DNA from 3 places in the Halalkalibacter sp. HAAS-P014 genome. Region 1 is predicted to be linked to each of the others. Evidence: predicted binding sites of a transcription regulator. Region 1 holds the regulator's gene; each other region holds the start of a gene.

Region 1 (3,285 bases):
TTGCCCATCTTCTAGCTCAGCCATTCTCGTTGCAATCCTGTTTAAAAAGTAGCGATCATGGGATACAAATAACAATGTTCCTGGATAGTCAATTAAGGCGTTTTCTAATATTTCTTTTGCTTCAAGATCTAAATGGTTAGTAGGCTCATCAAGAATGAGAAGATTTGCTTTTTTCATCATTAGCTTAGCGAGCGCTAGTCGAGCCTTTTCACCCCCACTTAAAGTAGAGACTGGCTTTAACACATCATCGCCACTGAAAAGAAAGTTTCCAAGCACCGTGCGAATTTCTTTCTCAGGCAAAAGTGAGTGGTCATCCCAAAGCTCATGGAGAACAAGCTTGTTCGATTTTAAATTTGCTTGTTCTTGATCGTAATAGCCGACTGTTACATTGCTGCCAAAACGAATCGTCCCGTCTGTAAGAGGGATGTCGTTCATCAATGCTTTTAATAACGTTGATTTTCCTGCACCATTTGGACCAATTAACGCAACACTTTCTTCACGGTCAAGATCGAAGGTTACGTTTTTAAAAATCGTCTCCTCTCCATAAGCAACATGAAGATCAGTCGCTCGGAGAACTTCTTTACCACTTTGTCGTTCGATCATGAAAGAGAAGGAAGCTGACTTTTCTGACCCTGCTGGACGATCAAGTAATGTCATGCGATCCAGTTGTTTTCTCCGGCTTTGTGCTCGCTTCGTTGTCGATGCTCTTGCAATATTTCGTTGAATAAAATCTTCTAATTTTGCTACTTCATCTTGCTGCTTTTCATATTGTTTTAATTCTAATTCATAACGTTTCGCTTTTTCATCTAGGTAGGCACTATAATTGCCTGGATATTTCGTTGACTTCGCTCTTGAAATCTCTACAACCGAAGTAACGATTTTATCGAGAAAGTAACGATCATGGGAAACGATTAAAATTGCCCCTTTATAACCGATTAGGTATTGCTCAAGCCACGTAAGCGTTGCGATATCAAGATGGTTAGTAGGCTCATCGAGAATAAGGAGGTCCGGTTTAGTTAACAATAGCTTTGCCAAAGCAAGTCTTGTTTTTTGGCCGCCACTTAACGTTGCAATTTTTGTATCGTAATCAAAATCTGCGAAGTTCATTCCAGAGAGCACACCACGAATATCAGCTTCGTATTGGTACCCACCCTTATCTTTGAACAAAAGTTGAAGTTGATCGTACTCTTTTAAAAGCTTTTCATATTTTTGATTGTTTTGAAGTAAATCTGGGTCGGACATCTGCATTTCCATATCTCGGATTTGTTGCTCCATTTTCCGAAGTGGAGCAAATACGGTTAACATCTCTTCCCAGATCGATAATTCAGACTCAAGACCTGTGTTTTGTGCTAGATAACCTAGATTCATTCCTTTTGGCATCATAACTTGCCCACTGTCATGAGAAATTTGACCAGCAATGATTTTTAAGAGGGTTGATTTTCCCGCACCATTTCGACCAACCAAGGCCACGCGCTCTCCTGTTTGGATATCAAGCTTAATATTTGTTAAGATGGGGTCAACCCCAAATGCTTTAGAAATATTTATACATTGTAAAATAATCATGATTTTCATTCCTAACTAACTAAAGTTAATTCTGTATTGCTTTATTTAGACTAGATGACATTTCAGTATATATAGCTTCAAGTAAAAATAGGAAAAATAAATCTTTTGCTTATTCCCTTTAGTGTATCGTAGAATAGATTTCTCAACAACTTAATGAACAGTTTTGTAAAACGATTACAAACTGTGTGAAATAGTGTACAATAACGTTATTCTTAAAGCCATACAAAGGATAATAGGAGGGAGGCAATAGATGAAAATTGATCAAACCAAGATTCCACAGGCAACAGCAAAGCGATTACCACTCTATTATCGGTTCTTGGAGAATCTCTCTGCCTCGGGAAAACAAAGAGTATCATCAACAGAATTAAGTGAGGCCGTAAAAGTCGACTCAGCAACAATTAGACGTGATTTTTCATATTTTGGTGCGCTTGGAAAAAAAGGATATGGCTACAATGTGAATTATTTGCTTTCCTTTTTTCGAAAAACACTTGATCATGATGAGTTAACGAAGGTTATTCTAGTTGGTGTTGGAAATTTAGGAACTGCATTTTTACAATATAATTTCTCAAAGAATAATAATACACACATTGTGAAGGCTTTTGATGTGGATGAGACTAAAATAGGTGAGGAAGTAGGTGGAGTAACCATCCACCATCTAAAAGACTTAAAACAGGTCCTGGACCCTGAGGTAACCGTTGCTATTTTAACTGTACCACAAGCTGCAGCACAAAAGATTGCTGATCAGTTAGTAGAATCAGGGATAAAAGGCATTTTAAATTTTACTCCAGCAAGACTTGATGTACCAGATTCGGTACGCGTCCACCATATTGACCTTTCAGTTGAATTACAAGCATTAGTGTATTTTTTAAAGCATTACCCGGTATAAAAGGTTATTAAAATGGGACAAGTTTTAGCCTACTAGAAGTACCTTAGATAGCATGTACAAATTTCCAACCATAAGGAGTCATTGCTATCTTTTTTAACACGCTCTATAATAGTAATTAGGACAAGGAGGTGCTACCCATGGGTGGTTTAGGCGCAGGTAGTATCGCATTAATTGCGATCGTTGCTTTATTAATTTTTGGTCCAAAGAAGTTACCAGAGTTAGGAAAAGCTGCTGGAAATACATTACGTGAGTTTAAGAATGCAACAAAAGGCTTAGCAGATGAAGATGAAAATAAGAAAAAAGATAACGATAAAGCCTAAGTAGGAAGGGGCTATAAATGGAACAACGAGACATGTCGGTAATGGACCACATAGTGGAGCTTAGACGAAGAATTATGATAACTTTAGTCTTCTTCATTGTGGCTCTTATTGCCGGCTTTTTTTTAGCTACACCATTAATCACTTACTTACAAAGCACACCTACAGCTCAAGATTTACCGATGAATGCATTTAAAATGACAGATCCGATACGGGTCTTTATGACATTTGCGTTTGCGAGTGCACTTATTATTACTTTTCCGATCATTTTATATCAACTCTGGGCTTTTGTTAGTCCCGGACTCCATGAGAAAGAAAGAAAAGCAACACTTGCCTATATTCCGTTTGCTTTTATTTTGCTGTTAACGGGGCTATCTTTTGCGTATTTTGTGCTATTCCCATTTATCGTACAGTTTATGGGGAATTTATCTGAACGATTAGGGATTACCGAACAATATGGTATAAATGAGTACTTTCAATTTTTATTTCAAGTAACAATTCCGTTTGGATTGTTGTTTC
Region 2 (3,285 bases), on a different contig from region 1:
AGCGCCGACTCTACTTCACCTACCACTTTTCATTGGTTGGTTCTTTCTATATTTATCTTCCACACCGTTATTAAACATCATTCGGAATCGGAAAACAATGGAAACAATGTTGTCATGGCTTATTAAATATATGATCATTGCTATCTTTTTTTTAATACCTATTATTTGGCTGGCTCCAACTTTAATTATTGTAGGTTTGTTTATCCTTCCACTTCTTTTAATTAATATCTATTTCATTAAAAAACGGAATGAACGGAGTTTATGGAATAACCTAAGTGGAATTCTCACCTTTTCATTGGGAGGCGTAGCTGCCTATCTTATTGGTGCCGGAACAATTACAATGGAAGCAGTCCTTTTGTTAATGATTATAACTTTTTATTTTATGGGTAGTGCATTTTATGTAAAATCATTAATTCGCGAACGAAAAAACCTACGCTTTAAAAGAATCTCACACCTTTACCATGTCGTCCTGTTAATGATTCCTTGGCTAGTCGGAATTCCTTGGTTACTTCTAGCTTATTTACCAGGAGTGTTAAAAGATTGGTTAACCTCTAGGAAACAACAAATGAAACCTATGAAAATTGGTATAATTGAAATAACTAACGGGGTAATGTTCTTTATCATCAGCCTTATTATATTACATTAATAAAGAAAGTCCTGATTTAAAGCAATCAGGACTTTTGTAAAACTACTTTATTCTCTCTCATTTTTTTAGGTATGTATATGCAATAAGGTTCTGCTTCTAAATAATCACCGGTTACAGCAAAAGCTCTCGCTCTTGACCCTCCACAAATATAACGATACTCACAAATACCACATTTCCCTTTGAATTGATCAGGATTTCGAAGACTTTTAAAAACTGGATTATCTCTATAGATTGTTGCCAGTGGTTGTGATCTTACATTCCCACAATTCATCGGAAGAAATCCACTTGGAAACACATCTCCTATATGAGAAATAAATAAAAATCCATTTCCGTCGTTCACTCCTCTTGGGGCACGGCCAAGTATATCCTCTTTTTTCTTAACTGACGCATAATCCTGACTTTGCTTTTGCAAAAGTATCCTTCTAAAATGATGGGCTTCTGTCGTTTTAATATCAAATGAAGAGGTTCTTTTTAAATTAGCAAGCCAGTTTAACACTTCTTCATGTTGCTCTGGAGTTATTGGTTCCATATTCGTCGCTCTTCCAGTAGGTACAAGAAAGAATACACTCCACATGACGACATCAAGTCGCTTCAGCAGGTCAGCCATAGCCTCTAGATCGTGAAGATTGTAATGAGATACAACCGTATTAATTTGTATCGGCATCTCTAACGCATGCAAATGTCGAATTGCCTTCATCGTTAAGTCAAATGACCCTATTGTCCCTCTAAAATGATCATGAATTTCTTTATTCGAACCATCCAAACTAAAGGCCCATCTTGATAAACCAGCATCTTTTACTTTTTCTATCGCTTTTTTCGTTACTCGAGGAGTTGCACTTGGAGTCATAGAAACTCGGACACCTAATTTCACAGCATAGTCAATTAAGTCGTATAGATCCTCCCTCATTAAGGGATCACCACCCGTAAATACAAGTAATGGGTTGTCCATCTCATATATTTGATCAATCAACTGTTTTCCTTCCTCGAAACTAAGTTCCCTTGGATCACGTAAGTATTGTGCCTCCGCTCTACAATGAAGACACTTTAATGCGCAAGCTCTTGTCACCTCCCAAATAACGATAAATGGATTTCGCTCATAATTTTGCATGAAATACAATCTCCTCTACTAATAGCTTCGTAATTGCTAACTTTCATCTCTCTAATATTGAAAGTACGTTATTATAAGAGTAACAAACCCAATGCTTTTTCTAGGTGAGGTATCTCACAAAATAAAATTGTTCAAAGAATAGTCAATCATTTTTGTGGAAAATCAAGCTAGTATCTTCAGCTAATAAAGAACCAATTAACCCACAATGGGCTAATTGGCTCTTTTACTTATTAGCAATCACTTCGTAACTTTTCAAGAAAACAGGAATTTCTTTTGCACCTAGCGGTTTTTCAAAAAAATAACCTTGTCCTTCATGGCAATCTAGATTTTTTAAATACTGGAGTTGGTTCTCATTTTCAATACCTTCTGCGATGACAGTGAAGTTTAAGTTTTTTGCCATATTAATAATTGTGTTTACGATGATTTCACCATCTACATCAAGTTCATTTATAAACGATTTATCAATTTTAAGAGTATCGACAGGTAAATGTTTCAAATAACTTAGCGATGAATAGCCTGTACCAAAATCATCTATTGAGATCTTAACTCCCAACGTTTTTAATTCAAGTAATGTTTTTAAAGAGGACTCAATGTTCAACAGTACCCCTTCTGTTATCTCTAGCTCTAAGTTAGATGCTAGCATTTGTGTCTCATTAAGAATATCCCTTATATCTTCAACAAACGATTTATCTCGGAACTGAACCGGAGACACATTAACGGAAACTCTTTGTATATCTAGACCTTTATGCTTCCATTGTATAAATTGCCTACAAACTGATTGGATGACCCATTTGCCTACAGAAATAATATTTCCGGTTTCTTCTAAGATTGGAATAAACTCAGCTGGTGAAACAGCTCCTAAATTAGGGCTATACCAACGTAACAATGCCTCGACTCCAACCACCTGGTTATTTTTCAAACCTATAAGAGGTTGATAGACAGTTCGAAATTGCTTTAATTGCAACGCTACTGTGAGCTCTTTTTGAATTTTGTAATAACGTTCCATTTCACTATTTTGCTTTGCAGTACTAATACAATATGTAGATCCACCTTGTTGTTTAGCTTGATACATTGCATTATCTGCCTCTTTGATCAGAGTCTCAATAAAATCATGATAATTACTCGTTTCCGTTCCAACACTATCCATACTAACACCAATACTTGTAGACGTAACAACTTTTTTATTACGAATATAAAAAGGAAGAGCCAATTGATTCATGATTTTCTGAACAATCGTTACAATGTCTTGTTCACTTTCAACCCCATCCAAAATGATAACGAATTCATCTCCACCTTGACGTGTAATAAAATCACTCTTTCGAAGACATTCCTTTAATCTTTGCCCTACTTCTTTAATCAATAAATCTCCAACTGTATGTCCAAACTGGTCGTTAATTGACTTAAAACGATCTATATCCAAAAACAAGACTGCAATTTTTTGGTTAACTTTCTGTTTAATTTGTACTTCATTCAACCATGTAATTAATTTATTTCGATTAGGTAATGATGTGAGTGGATCAAAATAAGCCAT
Region 3 (3,285 bases), on a different contig from region 1:
GTTATCACGTAATTCAAATGTGTAAGTAAGACCATCATCGTTCATTGTAATAGAATCTGCTAGCATTGGTACTGGTTCATAGTCTTCATTTAACGTAACTAGTGTTTCAAAAATATGGCGAGAAATATTTAACGCTGCCGTTGAAACTGTTATTTGGGCATCGAGTGTTGGTGGTTGAGCAGGGACAGCAACAGTCAATTCCCCTCCCGTAACCTCAGCAGAATCTGTTGTTTCTTCTTCTTGTGTTTCTGTATCATTGTTGCAGGCAATTAAAAATACTGTCAGCAATGACACAACTGCAAATACCTTTACGTAATTCCATTTCATTTGAAATGTCCCCTTTTTCTTTTGTTTTTAATAGAAAACTATTTTTTTAGAGCTAATTTACTTATGTACTAGTTTTTTAGCACTGTTCATTGACATGGATGGAAACACCTTGTGAAAGAGTATTTCCAATTGTACAAGCTTTCTTTGCTGAGCGAGTTAATTTCGAACGATACGCTTCATCGAAATCTTGAGGTAAAGCTATGTCCACGTGCAGCCTGTCAATTCGTGAAGGAAGATCGTTAGCTTTCTCAGCAGTGACAGAAACGTTTATCTTCGTTGTATCAGCTTTGATCCCATCACGTACAAGCATCTTTGCTAAGGAAATAAACACACACAACCCTAATGAGCTTGTTAATAAATCTACTGGTGTATAACCTAAATCACTAGAATTACTTGTCGTTCCATTGAGGCTAACACCTTGATCGTTCTTGATGATCATGTTTTCATTTTCCCACTGAATCGTTGTTTTCATTGTTTTCCCCCGTGATTTAAAAGTCCAAAAAATTCAAATTGGACAAGTTCTTGTGCCACTACTTCAAGAGGCTGATCCGGTTTGTAATCTAGGGATTGCATCGGGCCGAACAACCATTTCGATGCTGTGCCAGTAACAAGGCTTGTCAGCATTTGAGCTTGCAGGTCAACGCAATTTCGATTTGGAAGCATGTTTAATTCGATCGCTCGTTGAATGTTTTTTGCAAAGGCTTCTTCGATCGAAATAAAAATATCGGAGATTGCATTCCTAATGGGTACATCGGCGCCATGTCCTTTTACTAATAGGAAAATCATCAGGTTACGATTCTCACTAGCAAACTGTAAAAATGCTTGTATTAGATTTTTAGACGAGGAGATCATGTCATCAATGGTACCGGCTTCTTTCCTATATCCTTGTTGAATTACATTTAGAAGGTGCTTTTTGCCGTAGGCAATAATCTGTAAAGATATCTCTTCTTTGCTTTCGAAGTACCAATAAAACGTTCCTTGAGCGACACCGGCTTGTTTGACAATGTCGGAAACCTTCGTTGCGTGATAGCCTTTTGTCGCAAATAGTTCTAGCGCTACTTCAAGCAATTGATCACGTCGCTCGCTTGAATCTTTTTGTTTATTTGAGATAAAGTTCGCCTCCTTGCTCTTGATTGACAAGTCAGTCAGTAAAGCGCCTGACTATTGATTGACAAGTCAGTCAATAAAAGTCCAAAAAAAATAATTCCTATGGGGTTACTATAATTTAAACAATGCTAGTTGTCAAACAATTCGTAAGGTTTGAAGGTGAGGGGTCAGACCCCACGCTAGTGCTGTGAAGTGAGAAAGGAGGGTCAGACCCCGCGTTAACACTACGCTGTGTTAAAGAGGGGACTGACCCCGAATTCAAAAATTTGTCAATTTATACGTGATTTGAATCACACGCTTTTTTTGAGACGATTGCTACTCTTGAAAAAAGGGGGAGAAGAAATGAAGAAAAAGGAGCAACTAGACAATTCGAATTTAAAAGGCACTTTTGTTTCCGTATTAATTCTTTTATTGATCATTATTGTCAGTTGGGTTGGAGTCTTTTGGTTATTTCTTTCAAGAGGAGTATGAAGTCGTTAAGGGAGGGGTGAAGGTGTATGCATATACACATGTTTGAAAAGATTTGTATTGCGTTAGGGATTGGTACATTTGTCGTTTTTCTATCTGTGCTAGGGTATGGTGCCTTTTACAAGGGTACACATCCACAAAGCCATGCCCAAACGATTGACCCACAAAATATAGAAGAAGTGGATGCATTCAAGAAAGAAAATCTCGGATTAACAAAAGTTGATGATGATCGTTACATTGTAAATGTTGTGGCATCGTCATTTAATTATGACCTTGGAGAGGATGAGGAAGGCAAACCAGTCAGACATATTCTCATTCCAAAAGGGGCGAGCGTTCTTTATCAAGTTACGACCATTGATGTGATTCATGGGTTCAATATTGCAGGAACGAATGTGAACATGATGGTTGAACCGGGTTACATAAGCAGAATGGAAACAGTTATGAATAAAGCAGGAGAGTATACACTTGTGTGCAATGAGTACTGTGGAATTGGACACCATATGATGTATTTAACTGTGGAGGTGTATGAAGAATGAGCTTGGCCAGAGTAATAGATATGACAGAAGAGTCACCTAGTTATCTTCCTATCAAAAAAAATGAAGCACAACTGTATATGGCATTCTTTTATGTTGCCTTTATTTCTTTATTAACCGGAGGGTTAATGGGGCTTTTGCAAGTATTGGAACGTTCAGGTCATTTTACACTTCCATTTGGTATTGGCTATTATCAAGTTTTAACTGTACATGGTGTGATACTTGCTCTTGTTTTGACAACGTTTTTTATAATCGGTTTTCAATATACATTAATGGGGAAAACGGTTGGAATCTCAGAAACGCAGCGTAGAGGTGCATGGCTGGGCTTCTGGCTGATGGTGAGTGGGACGATTGTAACAGCTGTGACGATATTAATGGGAAGAGCGAGTGTTTTGTATACGTTTTATGCGCCGCTTCAAGCACATCCAGCTTTTTATATCGGCTTAACACTGGTAGTTCTGGGAAGTTGGATTGCTGTTTTTATTAATTGGAGACAATTATATTTATGGAAACAAAGAAACCCTGGAGAAAAATCACCACTCCTTGCTTTCATGGTTACAATTAACATGATTATGTGGTTTATAGCTACACTAGGTCTAGCTGCAGCGATGTTGATTCAGTTCATCCCATGGTCACTAGGTTATGCGGAAACAATCAATGTATTAGTAAGCCGTACGTTATTCTGGTATTTCGGGCATCCACTCGTCTATTTCTGGCTATTGCCTGCTTATATGGCTTGGTATGCGATCATTCCAAAAATTATTGGTGGAAAAATTTTTAACGATGCGCTGGCTCGTATGTCGTTTATCCTGTTTTTGTTTTTCTCAATCCCTGTTGGTTTTCACCATCA

The links. The regulator Rex, encoded in region 1, represses fermentation and respiration genes when NADH is low (regulators of the CRP and FNR family bind a similar motif). The targets are predictions, from matches to a motif close to TTGTGAAATATTTCACAA.
Region 2: the regulator Rex is predicted to act here: its motif matches at 1,857-1,874, upstream of AC1FXZ_RS06160 (TIGR04053 family radical SAM/SPASM domain-containing protein).
Region 3: the regulator Rex is predicted to act here: its motif matches at 1,567-1,584, upstream of AC1FXZ_RS21035 (cytochrome c oxidase subunit 2A).

Annotation. Positions count from the first base shown of each region.
Region 1 covers NZ_JBWQTV010000030.1:36,469-39,753, reverse strand. Annotated here, with positions in the region: gene AC1FXZ_RS20895 (ABC-F family ATP-binding cassette domain-containing protein) at 1-1,563, opposite strand, end outside; gene AC1FXZ_RS20890 (redox-sensing transcriptional repressor Rex) at 1,814-2,449, shown strand; gene AC1FXZ_RS20885 (twin-arginine translocase TatA/TatE family subunit) at 2,587-2,769, shown strand; gene tatC (twin-arginine translocase subunit TatC) at 2,787-3,285, shown strand, end outside.
Region 2 covers NZ_JBWQTV010000006.1:276,851-280,135, forward strand. Annotated here, with positions in the region: gene AC1FXZ_RS06155 (YwiC-like family protein) at 1-646, shown strand, start outside; gene AC1FXZ_RS06160 (TIGR04053 family radical SAM/SPASM domain-containing protein) at 672-1,754, opposite strand; gene AC1FXZ_RS06165 (sensor domain-containing protein) at 1,978-3,285, opposite strand, start outside.
Region 3 covers NZ_JBWQTV010000031.1:12,228-15,512, reverse strand. Annotated here, with positions in the region: gene AC1FXZ_RS21050 (ABC transporter substrate-binding protein) at 1-327, opposite strand, end outside; gene AC1FXZ_RS21045 (OsmC family protein) at 404-799, opposite strand; gene AC1FXZ_RS21040 (TetR/AcrR family transcriptional regulator) at 796-1,467, opposite strand; gene AC1FXZ_RS21035 (cytochrome c oxidase subunit 2A) at 1,777-1,905, shown strand; gene AC1FXZ_RS21030 (cupredoxin domain-containing protein) at 1,932-2,438, shown strand; gene AC1FXZ_RS21025 (b(o/a)3-type cytochrome-c oxidase subunit 1) at 2,459-3,285, shown strand, end outside.